Regions from separate parts of the Clostridium sp. TJA032 genome, predicted to be linked through region 2. Evidence: a T-box and tRNA genes for the amino acid it is inferred to sense, from the RefSeq annotation. Region 2 holds a T-box; the other regions hold tRNA genes.
The links. The T-box of region 2 lies ahead of thrS (threonine--tRNA ligase). A T-box ahead of a tRNA ligase gene usually reads a tRNA of that ligase, here a tRNA-Thr.
Positions count from the first base shown of each region.

Region 1: it has a tRNA-Thr gene. The T-box ahead of thrS (threonine--tRNA ligase) is inferred to sense a tRNA for this amino acid. The anticodon was not compared.
Region 3: it has a tRNA-Thr gene. The T-box ahead of thrS (threonine--tRNA ligase) is inferred to sense a tRNA for this amino acid. The anticodon was not compared.

Region 1 is NZ_JBZEFB010000004.1:165,674-170,325, forward strand. Features, by position in the region: gene AC4FRL_RS10175 (DnaD domain protein) at 1-818, shown strand, start outside; gene AC4FRL_RS10180 (ATP-binding protein) at 811-1,788, shown strand; tRNA gene AC4FRL_RS10185 (tRNA-Thr) at 1,901-1,976, opposite strand; tRNA gene AC4FRL_RS10190 (tRNA-Asp) at 1,980-2,056, opposite strand; tRNA gene AC4FRL_RS10195 (tRNA-Val) at 2,069-2,144, opposite strand; tRNA gene AC4FRL_RS10200 (tRNA-Glu) at 2,151-2,225, opposite strand; tRNA gene AC4FRL_RS10205 (tRNA-Asp) at 2,231-2,307, opposite strand; tRNA gene AC4FRL_RS10210 (tRNA-Val) at 2,322-2,397, opposite strand; tRNA gene AC4FRL_RS10215 (tRNA-Glu) at 2,404-2,478, opposite strand; tRNA gene AC4FRL_RS10220 (tRNA-Asp) at 2,486-2,562, opposite strand; tRNA gene AC4FRL_RS10225 (tRNA-Val) at 2,576-2,651, opposite strand; tRNA gene AC4FRL_RS10230 (tRNA-Glu) at 2,656-2,730, opposite strand; gene AC4FRL_RS10235 (hypothetical protein) at 2,942-3,496, opposite strand; gene AC4FRL_RS10240 (BaiN/RdsA family NAD(P)/FAD-dependent oxidoreductase) at 3,689-4,652, shown strand, end outside.
Region 2 is NZ_JBZEFB010000003.1:84,832-89,483, forward strand. Features, by position in the region: gene AC4FRL_RS08695 (HNH endonuclease signature motif containing protein) at 1-109, shown strand, start outside; gene AC4FRL_RS08700 (SGNH/GDSL hydrolase family protein) at 152-1,513, opposite strand; tRNA gene AC4FRL_RS08705 (tRNA-Lys) at 1,667-1,742, opposite strand; tRNA gene AC4FRL_RS08710 (tRNA-Gly) at 1,749-1,822, opposite strand; tRNA gene AC4FRL_RS08715 (tRNA-Gly) at 1,828-1,902, opposite strand; tRNA gene AC4FRL_RS08720 (tRNA-Gly) at 1,928-2,001, opposite strand; tRNA gene AC4FRL_RS08725 (tRNA-Leu) at 2,010-2,093, opposite strand; T-box leader at 2,321-2,525, shown strand; gene thrS (threonine--tRNA ligase) at 2,601-4,532, shown strand; gene AC4FRL_RS08735 (M3 family oligoendopeptidase) at 4,633-4,652, opposite strand, start outside.
Region 3 is NZ_JBZEFB010000001.1:1,474,291-1,478,942, forward strand. Features, by position in the region: gene nagA (N-acetylglucosamine-6-phosphate deacetylase) at 1-608, shown strand, start outside; gene metK (methionine adenosyltransferase) at 694-1,869, opposite strand; SAM riboswitch class I at 2,101-2,205, opposite strand; tRNA gene AC4FRL_RS06805 (tRNA-Tyr) at 2,278-2,363, opposite strand; tRNA gene AC4FRL_RS06810 (tRNA-Thr) at 2,369-2,444, opposite strand; tRNA gene AC4FRL_RS06815 (tRNA-Tyr) at 2,468-2,553, opposite strand; tRNA gene AC4FRL_RS06820 (tRNA-Thr) at 2,559-2,634, opposite strand; tRNA gene AC4FRL_RS06825 (tRNA-Val) at 2,657-2,732, opposite strand; tRNA gene AC4FRL_RS06830 (tRNA-Tyr) at 2,737-2,822, opposite strand; tRNA gene AC4FRL_RS06835 (tRNA-Thr) at 2,828-2,903, opposite strand; gene AC4FRL_RS06840 (hypothetical protein) at 3,063-3,701, opposite strand; gene yyaC (spore protease YyaC) at 3,860-4,387, shown strand; gene mreB (rod shape-determining protein MreB) at 4,425-4,652, opposite strand, start outside.

The DNA of each region.
Region 1 (4,652 bases), on a different contig from region 2:
TAATGAATGCTCTTAACTATTGGCATGAAGAAGGTGTTATAAAACTAATTCCTATAGATAAAATGAATAACTTTAAAATAGAATTCTTAGATTTATCAGAAGGGACTCACTCATCAAGTCAAAACTCAGTTGATTTGCTTTCAGCACTTGATGAGAATAATACCAAGGATATGCTAAAAGATATAGAAAAACTTATATGTCGTCCCTTATCAACTAAGGAAATGACAACATATCTTTCTTGGCAAACAGAGCTTAATTTCTCTTCTGAGCTTATATTAATACTAATAGAGTATTGTGTATCTAAGGGAAAAAAAGATGTTAGATACATAGAAACTGTGGCTCTTAGCTGGCACAATGCTGGTATAAAATCAATAGAGGAAGCCCAAGCTTATATAACTAAAACAGAAGATAAATGGGTTAAGATAAGAAAAATTCTAAAATATTTAGGAATCCAAAATACAGAAATAATGAAACCTCAAGAAACTATGATGGAAAAATGGCTTTTAACTTATAATTTTTCTGTTGAATTAATTTGCAAAGCTTGTGATATATGCTTTGAACGCTTAAATAGAGCTGATTTTAAATATATAGATGGTATATTAAGTAAGTGGTTTAAAGATGGTATTAAAACTCTTGAAGATGTAGCAAAAAAAGATGTTAAGAAAAACTCTAATTCTTCAAAAACATTTAGTAGACCTAATATAAATAAGTCATCTGTACATCAAAAGAAACCTGCTAGGCCAGTAAATTTCACGCAAAGAGATTATGACTATGAAGAATTAGAAAAAGAATGGTTGGGATGTGATTTAAGTGATTAAAGGCTATAAATCAAAATTAATGGATATTTATGAAAATACACGATATAATGAAAAATTAGAATTACAAAAAAGAAGAAACGAAATAAAACAAACTTTACCAGAAGTTTTAGATTATGAAAAAGAAATAGGAAAACTATCCTTAAAACTTTCTATCTTAGCTTTAAATAATTTAGACGAATCTAAATTTAATGATTTGAAAAATAAAATTCAACGTTTAGTAAAAAATAAAGAGAATTTACTTCTTGAAAATAATTATCCAAAAAATTTTTTAGAATTACATTACAAATGTCCTAAATGTAAAGATACAGGTTATATAGGTTTACAAAAATGTAGTTGCTATCAAAATAATCTTATAAAGATATATTATAAAAACTCACATATGGAAGATGCATTAAAAGAAAATAATTTTTCTAAATTTGATTTAAATCTATTTTCTCCAATACGTGATGAGAATAATTCTATGTCTCCTAGAGAAAATATGCAATGGATAAGGACTCAACTCGAACAACATTACTTAAAAGATTTTAATTTACATAATAAAAATCTTTTTTTATATGGTAAACCTGGTACAGGAAAAACATTTATCACGTATTGTATTTCTAAATATTTATTAGATAATGGATTCTTTGTAGTCTATAGAACAGCAGATGAATTAATGCAAAATCTCAAAGATATAAGATTTAATAATAATTCAGAGTTAGAAGATTTATTAATTAATTGTGATTTATTAATTATAGACGATTTAGGTAGTGAACAAATTACTGACTTTTCTACTACAGAATTATTTTCTATATTAAATAAAAAATTACTATTAAATAAAAAAATGATTATATCAACTAACTTAAATGTCGAAGAATTAAGCCAGTATTATGCTGAAAGAATAATGTCTAGAATTATAGGTAATTTTACTCCATTTAAAACTTATGGTGTAGACATAAGAAAAACTAAAAAACTAAAAAATAAAAAATAAAAAATGCACCTTATCTTCCTTAAAAGATAAGGTGCATTTTTAGCATAAATAAATTAAACTTTTATTCTATTACAGAATAAAAAAAGAACTTCAGTTAAACTGAAGTTCAATTTGGAGCTGATGATCGGACTTGAACCGATAACCTGCTGATTACAAGTCAGCTGCTCTGCCAATTGAGCCACACCAGCATATGGCGACTCAGAAGGGGCTCGAACCCTCGACCTCCGGCGTGACAGGCCGGCACTCTAACCAACTGAGCTACTGAGCCATTAAAAGTTTATGGTGGTCGCAACAGGGATCGAACCTGTGACCCCCTGCTTGTAAGGCAGGTGCTCTCCCAGCTGAGCTATGCGACCGTAATATGGTGACCCCTAGGGGAATCGAACCCCTGTTACCACCGTGAAAGGGTGGTGTCTTAACCGCTTGACCAAGGGGCCAAAACTGGCGACTCAGAAGGGGCTCGAACCCTCGACCTCCGGCGTGACAGGCCGGCACTCTAACCAACTGAGCTACTGAGCCATTAAAAACTTTTATGGTGGTCGCAACAGGGATCGAACCTGTGACCCCCTGCTTGTAAGGCAGGTGCTCTCCCAGCTGAGCTATGCGACCGTAATATGGTGACCCCTAGGGGAATCGAACCCCTGTTACCACCGTGAAAGGGTGGTGTCTTAACCGCTTGACCAAGGGGCCAAAAATGTGGCGACTCAGAAGGGGCTCGAACCCTCGACCTCCGGCGTGACAGGCCGGCACTCTAACCAACTGAGCTACTGAGCCATTAAAAGTTTTATGGTGGTCGCAACAGGGATCGAACCTGTGACCCCCTGCTTGTAAGGCAGGTGCTCTCCCAGCTGAGCTATGCGACCATGTTGGTGACCCCTAGGGGAATCGAACCCCTGTTACCACCGTGAAAGGGTGGTGTCTTAACCGCTTGACCAAGGGGCCACATTAACTCTTAAAACCACATCATTTTGACCAGTTTTAGCTTTAAACTAAATTTGTTTATTTTGTTTTTGTCTTTCGCTCTTGGCGACCTGACAAGGTCTATAATACCCAAAAATTAAAGTTATGTCAACAGTTTTTTTAGTTATTTTAAGCTATTTATAGCTATTTAATAAAATTATTTTTCAATTTCTCTATTTTACTCAAAATTACTCTATTTTTCTATTTTTTTGACTATTTTTTTATATATACTTAATTGTCTTTCTCTCCAATTTATTTGATTATTTAATTTTTCTATATTAAAATAGCACATTTCAATGAATTCTGTATCTTCTAGAACCTTTATATTAAATTTATAGCTATTTTCTTTAAAATTTCTTCCACTTGCTTCAATTTTTATGGGATATCTCCCATTTAAATACACAAGTATATCTTTATCCCAAAAGCCCTTTCTACTTGTTATTTTAGTAAAATCATTTAAAACCACTAAAGAATTTACCTCTTCTATAGCTTCCTCTATAGAATCTATTATCCCTTTATAAAATAAAGCTGAAGTACCTCTATTTATTTTTATTTTTAACAAATCAGTATGTTTTTTAATTATCTCATCAACCTCTCCCTCTGAAACTAATTCTCCATCAATCATTTTAAATGTTTTTATTCCTGAATTATTATTATAATCTACTACAACTTGGTCATAATTCATTCTTCTTATTTTTAATTCTGTATTATATCCTTCTAAGATTTCATTTGTAATTTTAAATTTCATAAATAAACACCTCCTGTAATATTATTTCTCACCAAATAAAATAATATTACCTTTCATTTTTTCTCTTTAAGTATCTATAAACACTTAAATGTGATACAATTCAAGTTTAGAAATGTTATGATAAAAAATATAATAAATTTTAAAATTATTTGATTATTAATAGATAAACTTAGAAAGGAGAATTTTAAAATTATGATATATCATGATGTAGTTATTTTAGGAGGTGGAGCCTCTGGTATGACAGCTGCAATTACAGCTAAAGATTTTGGTTTAGATGTTGCTATAGTTGAAGGAACTGATAGAGTCGGTAAGAAAATTCTTACTACTGGAAATGGAAGATGTAATATAACAAATTCTTTAATTAGTTTCCCTTATAAAAATTTTCATAGTGAAAATGATGGATTTTTTATAAAAACTTTAGATAAATTTTCTGTAGAAGATACTAAAGCATTTTTTCTTAATTTAGGATTGCCTTTTGTAGAACTTGAAAAAGGTAAAAATTATCCACAATCGCTTCAGGCCTCTTCTGTTTTAGATATTTTAAAAATGGCTTTAGAAGAAAGAGAAATACCTATTTACACTTCCTATAAAGTAAAATCTATAAGTAAAGCAAAGGGGAAATTTAAATTATCCACAGGAAATGAAGAATCTCCTGTGATTAAGTGCAAAAAATTAATAATGGCTTGTGGAGGAAAATCCGCCCCTAAAACTGGTTCAGATGGTTCTGCATATAATCTTGCTAAAAATTTTGGTCATTCTATTATTGAACCTAATCCAGCTATAGTGCAGTTAAAATTATCTCATAATAAACTTAAAGCTTTATCTGGAATAAAATTTAATGGATATGCTGAAGTTTTATGTAATGGTGAAAGTATTAGAAAAGAATTTGGAGAAATTCTTTTTACAGACTACGGAATCTCTGGCCCTCCAATATTACAAATATCTAGAGAAGCATCTTTAGGTTGTTTTAAAGGAAAAGATGTTAAAATAATTGTTGATATGATGCCTGATAAATCTTTAAAAGAACTAGAAGATTTTCTTGAAGGGCATTTTGCTATATTCTCTTGTAGAGAAGTTATAAATTCTCTTATAGGTATTATTAATAAAAAAATGATACCTGTTTTGTTAAGGGAGGCTGGTGTAGATAATTTACATA
Region 2 (4,652 bases):
GGAAGGATATGCAAGAGAAGAATTAATATTTAACCTTATGGGAAAAAAAATATATTCTGAGGAATTTATTGAAGATTTTATTTTGCAAAGAGCCTTAAATTACGTATAAAAAGCTAAATAAAAACTTTTTAGGTTTTTATTTAGCTTAAATTTAAAAGAACTTTAAACTACATATTAAACTTTTCTCATCATATATGTTAAATATTTTAAAAAGATTTCTAGCAATTAAAATTTCTCCTTTATAACTTAGTTTATTCTTCGAAAAAAATATTTCACCAAAATCACTATTATAAAGTTTTATATTTTTAAAATATTCATAATGATTTATAAATAATATCTCTCTATTTTTAACTAAATTTTCTATAACTTCTATACACTCTTTCTTAAGATTTAATAAATTTTCTATTACTAAAAAAGTATTTATCTCCTTTGTCTTAATATATAACTTAAAAATATCTTTCTCAAACTCATATAGATTATCTACTTCTTCATTTAAAGATATAAATAAAACCCTAGGCTTAAATTTTAAAACAGTATCAGAAAAATTATTTAATATATATTTTATATTAAAATTTTCATTATATAAATTAAGCATAAATCTTTTCTTACTTTCTATAGAACCATCATTTAGTTCCCAGCGCACTCTTTCTTCTAGATATTCAATATAGTTTTTAAAAAATATCCTATCTTCACTAAAACGCTTACTATATATAAATTCAAAAACACTTCCTTTTTCCTCTACTATTATCTTATATATCAATTCTATTTTTCTTTTACTTTCTTCAGAAAAAATATCATAAACATTAAAAGAATTTTCTATAACATACTCTAACTCTTTTACCTTTTCTTTTTTATAAAAGATATGGTCATTTAACAAAGAATCTAAAACATCTTTATCTAAAATGTTTAAGCTATTAAAAATAAATTTAGTAATTTCTAAATGTCCTAACTCATTTGGATGAATATTATCACTTAAAAGTAAGGATTTAATATTTAAATCCTTGTTATAAAGTTCTTCCCAACTTCTATAATGATCTATTAAAAATATATTTCTCTCCTTAGAAATCATTCTTAAAATATCCATATACTCATCAATACTTTTTCTACTAATATCATTATTTATTATATTACTAGTTTGAATAAAAATATTAGCTCCTAAGCTCTCAACTTTTTCTATAATTCTTAATATATTTTTTTTATAAATTTCTAAAGGTACCTTATTTTCTGCACAATCATTCATACCGAGCATAATAAAAACAATATTAGGACTATACTTCTTTATACAATCATCAAAATTTTCTAATATATCTAAGGTTGTAGCCCCAGAAATTCCAGTATTAAAAACACTAATATTAGAATTTTTTCTATTATTAAAATTATTATTTCTTATTAATATCTCTCTAAAATATTCAGTATAACTTCTATATCCCTTAGTATGAAGTGCCCCATGAGTTATACTATCTCCTGTAAAAACAATACTTAAATCTTTATTATTAAATATTTCTTTAAACATAAATTTCCCCCTTTTATATTTAAATATAATTTCTAAAATTAGCAATAATGATATTTAACAACTCTTATATAGTAATTTTAATAAAAACCTACTATTTTTTTCATTAGAAAATTTTATAAAAATAAAAAAAAGCACCCAAAACATGGATGCTTTTGGTGCACCATCAGGGATTCGAACCCTGGACTCCCTGATTAAGAGTCAGGTGCTCTACCAACTGAGCTAATGGTGCATAATTTGGAGCGGGTACCGGGAATCGAACCCGGGTATCCAGCTTGGAAGGCTGGTGTTCTACCATTGAACTACACCCGCATAAGTGGAGCGGAAGACGGGACTCGAACCCGCAACTTTCACCTTGGCAAGGTGACACTCTACCATTGAGTCACTCCCGCATAAAATTTAATATATTATGTAAAGTGGAGCGGGTACCGGGAATCGAACCCGGGTATCCAGCTTGGAAGGCTGGTGTTCTACCATTGAACTACACCCGCTTATAAGTTGGTGCAGGTGAAGGGAGTCGAACCCCCACGCCGTAGGCGCTAGATCCTAAGTCTAGTGCGTCTGCCAATTCCGCCACACCTGCAAACCTATGTTTTTATTATAATATTTTTTAAATTTTATTTCAATATTTTTTTAAAATTATTTTATTAAAAATTTGGATATAATATTTATCTATATTCTATTTTTTTAACATTTAAAATTTTATTTCATTTAAATTATTATATAAAATTAAATTAGAATTTATTTTTATTTTATCCATTGACATACAAAAATAATAAACTTATAATCTTAAGTAAATATTATAAGTTTGTTAACACAATGAAGAGAAGAGTAAACTTTGGTACATTTTCAGAGAGAAGGTACAATAGCTGTGAGTACTTTTAAATGGAATTAGTTGAAAACTAACTCTGAGTGACTCTAATCAAGTCCGTTTAATCACGTTACGATTATTTTAAGAGGTGTTTTTTAACACAAATTGGGTGGAACCACGGGAATATACACTCTCGTCCCTTTTCTATTTAGAAAAGAGACGAGAGTTTTTATTTTTTATGAAAGAATAAAGAAAATTATTTCGAAAGGAGAAATTAATATGATAAAAATTACACTTAAAGATGGTTCAGTAAAGGAAGTAGAAGCTGGATTATCAATTTTTGAAATAGCTCAAAGCATAAGCCAAGGACTTGCAAGAAATGCTTGTTGTGGTATATTAAATGGAAAAGTTGAGGACTTAAGATTTATAGTTAATGAGGATTCCTCATTAGAAATATGTACTTTTGATTCTAAAGAGGGTCAACATGCTTTTAACCATACTGCATCTCATGTACTAGCAGCTGCTGTTAAAAGACTTTTCCCACAAGATAAATTAGCTATAGGACCATCAATAGATAATGGCTTCTATTATGATTTTGATACTGAAAAGCCATTTTCTGCTGACCAATTAAACAAATTAGAAGAAGAAATGAAAAAAATAATAAAAGAAAATCCTGAAATAAAAAGATTTGAACTTCCTAGAAATGAAGCTTTAGAACTTATGAAGGATGAACCTTATAAAGTAGAACTTATAAATGACCTTCCAGAAGATGAAGTAATTTCATTCTATCAAATAGGTGATTTTGTTGACCTTTGTGCTGGTCCTCACTTAATGGCTATTAAACCAATGAAAGCTGTTAAGTTATTAAGATCTACTGGTGCTTACTGGAAAGGTAACGAAAAGAACAAAATGCTTTCAAGAGTATATGGAACTGCTTTCCCTAAAAAATCTGAATTAGATGCATATTTAGAAGCTTTAGAAGAAGCTAAAAAGAGAGACCATAATAAATTAGGTAGAGAACTTGGAATATTTACTACAGATGAAAATGTAGGTCAAGGTCTTCCTCTATTAATGCCAAAGGGAGCTAGAATAATTCAAACTCTTCAAAGATGGATTGAAGATGAGGAACAAAGAAGAGGATACGTTTTAACTAAAACACCTTTAATGGCTAAAAGCGACCTTTATAAAATTTCAGGACACTGGGACCACTATAAAGATGGTATGTTCGTTTTAGGAGATGAAGAAAAGGATAGTGAAGTATTTGCTTTAAGACCAATGACTTGTCCATTCCAATATGCAATATATAATGCAACTCAACATAGTTATAGAGATTTACCAGTAAGATTTGCTGAAACTTCTACTTTATTTAGAAATGAAGCTTCAGGAGAAATGCATGGTCTTATAAGAGTAAGACAATTTACTCTTGCTGACGGACACATAGTATGTACTCCTGAACAATTAGAAGATGAATTTAAAAATACTGTTGATTTAGTTAAATATGTTATGGATACTTTAGGAATCTCTGATGATATTACTTACAGATTCTCAAAGTGGGACCCAAATAATACTGAAAAGTATATAAATGACCCTGAAGCTTGGGAAAACACTCAAAACATAATGAGAGAAATATTAAACCATTTAAATATAGAATTTACTGAAGCTGATGATGAAGCTGCATTCTATGGACCAAAACTTGATATACAATTTAAAAATGTTCATGGAAAAGAAGACACAATAATAACTATTCAAATAGATTTCGCTTTAGCAGAAAGATTTGGAATGTATTATATTGATAAAGATGGAGAAAAGAAACGTCCATATATAATTCATAGAAGTTCAATAGGATGCTATGAAAGAACATTAGCAATGCTTATAGAAAAATACGCTGGTGCTCTTCCAACTTGGATAGCTCCTGTTCAAGCTAAAGTTCTTCCACTATCAGACAAATATGCAGATTATGCAAACGAAGTTGTTGAAGAATTAAGAAGAAGAGGAGTTAGAGTTGAAGCTGACCATAGAGCTGAAAAAATAGGCTATAAGATAAGAGAAGCTAGATTAGAAAGAACTCCTTACATCTTAGTTGTTGGAGAAAAAGAAGCTGAAAATAAAGAAGTTTCTGTAAGAAGTAGAAAAAATGGTGAAGAAGGTGCTATGCCTCTAGCTGATTTTGTAAACAGAATAGTTCTTGAAATAGCTAACAAAGAAAACTAATTAATATAATAAAAAACTTGGAGCATTTCTATAATTTTTTTATAGAAATACTTCCAAGTTTTTTTATTCTAATTTCTATTAAAATTTTATTCTATAACTTTTAAAATTTACTATCATCTA
Region 3 (4,652 bases), on a different contig from region 2:
CTAAATTTTTAAGCAAAAAAGGTATAGTAGTTTCTATGGGACACACAAAGGCAACTTATGAAGAAGCTATGGAAGGAATAAAATGTGGTTGTTCTCATGCTACGCACCTTTTTAATGCAATGACTCCATTTACTCATAGAGAACCTGGAGTTGTAGGTGCAGTTTTTGATAGTGAAATAACTACTGAAACAATATCTGATGGTATTCATATAGCATATCCAAGTTTAAGAGTTGCATATAAACAAAAGGGAACAGATAAAGTTCTATTAATAACTGATGCTATGATGGCTTGTTGTATGCCTGATGGAATGTATACATTAGGTGGTCAAGATGTTGAAGTTAAAAATGGTGCTGCAAGATTATTAAGTGGTTCTTTAGCAGGTTCAATTTTAACATTAGATGTTGCAGTTAAAAATGTATTTTTAAATACTAATTATCCACTTAATGAGGTTATAAAAATGGCTACTTATAATGGTGCAAGACATTGTAAAGTAGACGATAGAAAAGGTTTAATTAAGGAAGGTTATGATGCTGACTTAATTCTTTTTGATGAAAATATAGATATAAAATACGTAATAGTTAATGGAAAAATAGTTCATAAAGCTTAAAAAATTTATTATATTACAAAATTAATTTTATGAACTTATAAATAATATATAAAAAAGCTTAGGAAAAATCCTAAGCTTTTTTATATTAAAGATATTTTTTTATTTCTTCAACTTTATTTAAGTTTTCCCATGGAAGGTCTAAATCTGTTCTTCCAAAGTGTCCATAAGCAGCTGTTTGTTTGTATATAGGTCTTCTTAAGTCTAAGTCTCTTATTATAGCACCTGGTCTTAAGTCAAATACCTTATTTATTATATCAACTATTTTTTCGTCAGAAATTTTTCCTGTTCCGAAAGTATCTACTATTATTGATACTGGTTTAGCAACACCTATAGCATAAGCAACTTGAACTTCTAATTTATCTGCAACACCTGCAGCAACTAAGTTTTTAGCTACCCATCTAGCAGCATATGCAGCTGATCTATCAACCTTAGTTGGATCTTTTCCTGAGAAAGCACCACCACCGTGTCTTCCATATCCACCATAAGTGTCAACAATTATTTTTCTTCCTGTTAATCCAGCATCTCCTTGAGGTCCGCCTATAACGAATCTTCCAGTTGGATTTATATAGTATTTAGTATTTTCATCTAATAATTCTGCTGGTATAACAGCTTTTATAACATGCTCCATTAAATCAGCTTGTATTTGCTCTTGAGAAACCTCAGGACCATGTTGTGTTGAAATTACTATTGCATCTATTCTAACTGGTTTGTCATCTTCATACTCAACAGTAACTTGAGTTTTTCCATCTGGTCTTAAGTAAGGTAAAGTTCCGTTCTTTCTTACCTCTGTTAATCTTCTTGATAATCTATGAGCCATAGCTATTGGTGCTGGCATAAATTCTTCAGTTTCATTAGTAGCAAAACCAAACATCATTCCTTGGTCTCCTGCACCTACTGCATCTATATCAATTTTTTCTCCTGCTCTTGATTCTAAAGCTTCATCAACACCCATAGCGATATCTGATGATTGCTCATCTATTGTAGTCATAACTGAACAAGTTTCACAGTCAAATCCATATTTAGCTCTATCATATCCTATATTTTTTATAGTTTCTCTAGCTATTTTAGGAATATCAACATAACAGTTTGTTGTTATTTCTCCCATTACAACTACTAATCCTGTAGTAACAGCTGTTTCACAAGCAACTCTTGCATTTGGATCTTTTTCAAATATAGCATCTAAAACTGCATCTGAAATTTGGTCACAAATTTTATCTGGATGTCCTTCAGTAACTGATTCTGATGTAAATAATCTTCTCATGATTTAGGCTATCTTACACTTATATTAAGATAGCTAATTCACCCCTTTCATTTTTTATTTATCCAACCCTATATATTCAACAAGTAATATTTATTATCTTCCCACGACTTAAAATAATATATTTTTTGTTTATTAAAATCATCTTAATGCGCGCCTTTAAAATGATTTTAATAAAAAAATCTCTTCTTAAAGACTTAAGAAGAGATTTTAGTTATACACTAAATTTATCTTCTCTCATCTTGTAAAGAATTTCTTTACCGGAATTGGCACCTTAGTGAATTTCACTGGTTGCCGGGTTTCATAGGGCCTGTTTCCCTCCACCTCTCTGGATAAGAGTATATAAATACTAAATATTCTATTTTAAATATATTATTTTAACAAAGAGACACTAAATTAAGTGTCTCTTGCTGGTGGTGGAAGAAGGATTCGAACCTTCGAAGTCGTCCGACAACAGATTTACAGTCTGCCCCCTTTGGCCACTCGGGAATTCCACCACATTTGGAGCTGATGATCGGACTTGAACCGATAACCTGCTGATTACAAGTCAGCTGCTCTGCCAATTGAGCCACACCAGCATATTTATATTTTATTTTTTAATTGGTGGTGGAAGAAGGATTCGAACCTTCGAAGTCGTCCGACAACAGATTTACAGTCTGCCCCCTTTGGCCACTCGGGAATTCCACCACTTATGGAGCTGATGATCGGACTTGAACCGATAACCTGCTGATTACAAGTCAGCTGCTCTGCCAATTGAGCCACACCAGCGTATTTATTATTTTATTTTTAATGGTGGTCGCAACAGGGATCGAACCTGTGACCCCCTGCTTGTAAGGCAGGTGCTCTCCCAGCTGAGCTATGCGACCTTATTGGTGGTGGAAGAAGGATTCGAACCTTCGAAGTCGTCCGACAACAGATTTACAGTCTGCCCCCTTTGGCCACTCGGGAATTCCACCACTTATGGAGCTGATGATCGGACTTGAACCGATAACCTGCTGATTACAAGTCAGCTGCTCTGCCAATTGAGCCACACCAGCGTATTTTTAACTTCTATCTCTTGGCTCATCGCCAATCGACAAGACTTAGTATATATTGTTATGCTTTTTATTTCAAACTCAATTTTAAGCCATTTAAAGATATTATGTTAATTTATTTTTAAATTACTCTTTTTTTCTCCAATTTACTTCTTTTTTAACTTATATTTTTTCTTCTATTAGCGATATATTTATAAAAGGATTTAATAATTCTTTTACATACTCAAAATCTTTATAGGATAGCTTCTCTTGAAGTATTTTAAATATATCAATAGCTGCCTCTAACTCATCTGTTCTTTTTATGTGCTTTAATAAAGTTTTATAGTCATCTATAGATAACTCCTTAGATAATTTTAATAATTTAAATTTATCCTTCTTACTTATCTTACTTGGAATAGAGTACTTATCAACTTTAAAAAGCTTTATATTTTCCTTTTTATTTTCTTTTAAGGAATTATTTTTTTCCTTTGAACTACTATTTTTAAATTCATTAACTTTATTTGAATCTTTATTTATTTCTAATTCTTTTTTATCATTTTCTTCTACTTTATTATTTTCATCTTTTTTAATAAAATTATCTTTTTCTATATTACTTTTTTCTTTACTTGGCAAAATTACTTTTTCTTCGTTTAAAGGTGCTTTTTCTACTTTTTCTTTATTGAAATTATTATTTTCATTAAGTACTAAACTTTCTTTTTTCAATTTTATTTTTTCTTTATTTACCTTCGGAATATTTATAATAACTCCTAAAGTTATAATAGTTAAAGTTATTACTAAAATACTTAAAACTTTTCTACTCATAAATTTCTTCACCTCCTCTTTAATAATTTCCACATAAAATATTTTTATACTTGATTTAATATTTCTATTTTTTCCTTCATATAATTAACTGATAGAAACTTAAAATATTAAGAAAGGAGTATGTCAAACTAGTTTTAAGCCTTTGACATAGTGATACCTTGGAAAAAGTGAAAATTTACTATAAAAATAACTTATCATATTATAAAATTTCTAATTTCCTTAAAAATCATATAGATGAAAAAACAATTATAGTATGTATAGGAACAGATAAATGTATTGGTGATTGTCTTGGCCCTATGGTTGGTACATTATTAAAAGAAAAATCTTTTCCTTTAAAGGTTTTTGGAACTTTAAAATCTCCAATTCACGCCTTAAATTTAGATACTGAAATAGATAAAATTTCAAAAGCATATCCTAATCATAAAATACTAGCAATTGATGCTTGCTTAGGTGATGCAAATTCTATTGGAGAAATTCATGTTAGAACTAAGCCAATATATCCTGGAAAAGGTGTTGGAAAAACTTTAAGAAGTGTTGGAAATATTTCTATAATAGCTATAGTAGATTCTTCTGAGAATATAGAATCATTTACTTCTAGACCTATTAGATTAAATTTTATATTAGATATGTCTAAAGTTATAGCAGATTCTTTAGTTACAGCCTATAACTTAAATAAAAAAAATTAACTACATATCTCTTAATCTAAGAGATATGTAGTTAATTTTATTCGTCTATCAATTTAACTTCTAAATTATCCATACTTATATTTAATTTTTCAAATGTCTTTAATACCTTACCAGTACCCTCTGCAACGCATTTTATAGCATCATCTGCTACTTTAACCTTAATGCCTGTCCTTTCCTCAATAAATCTATCAAGTCCATTTAATAAAGCTCCTCCACCAGTCATAAGAATTCCTTCTTCTATTATGTCTGCTGCTAATTCTGGTGG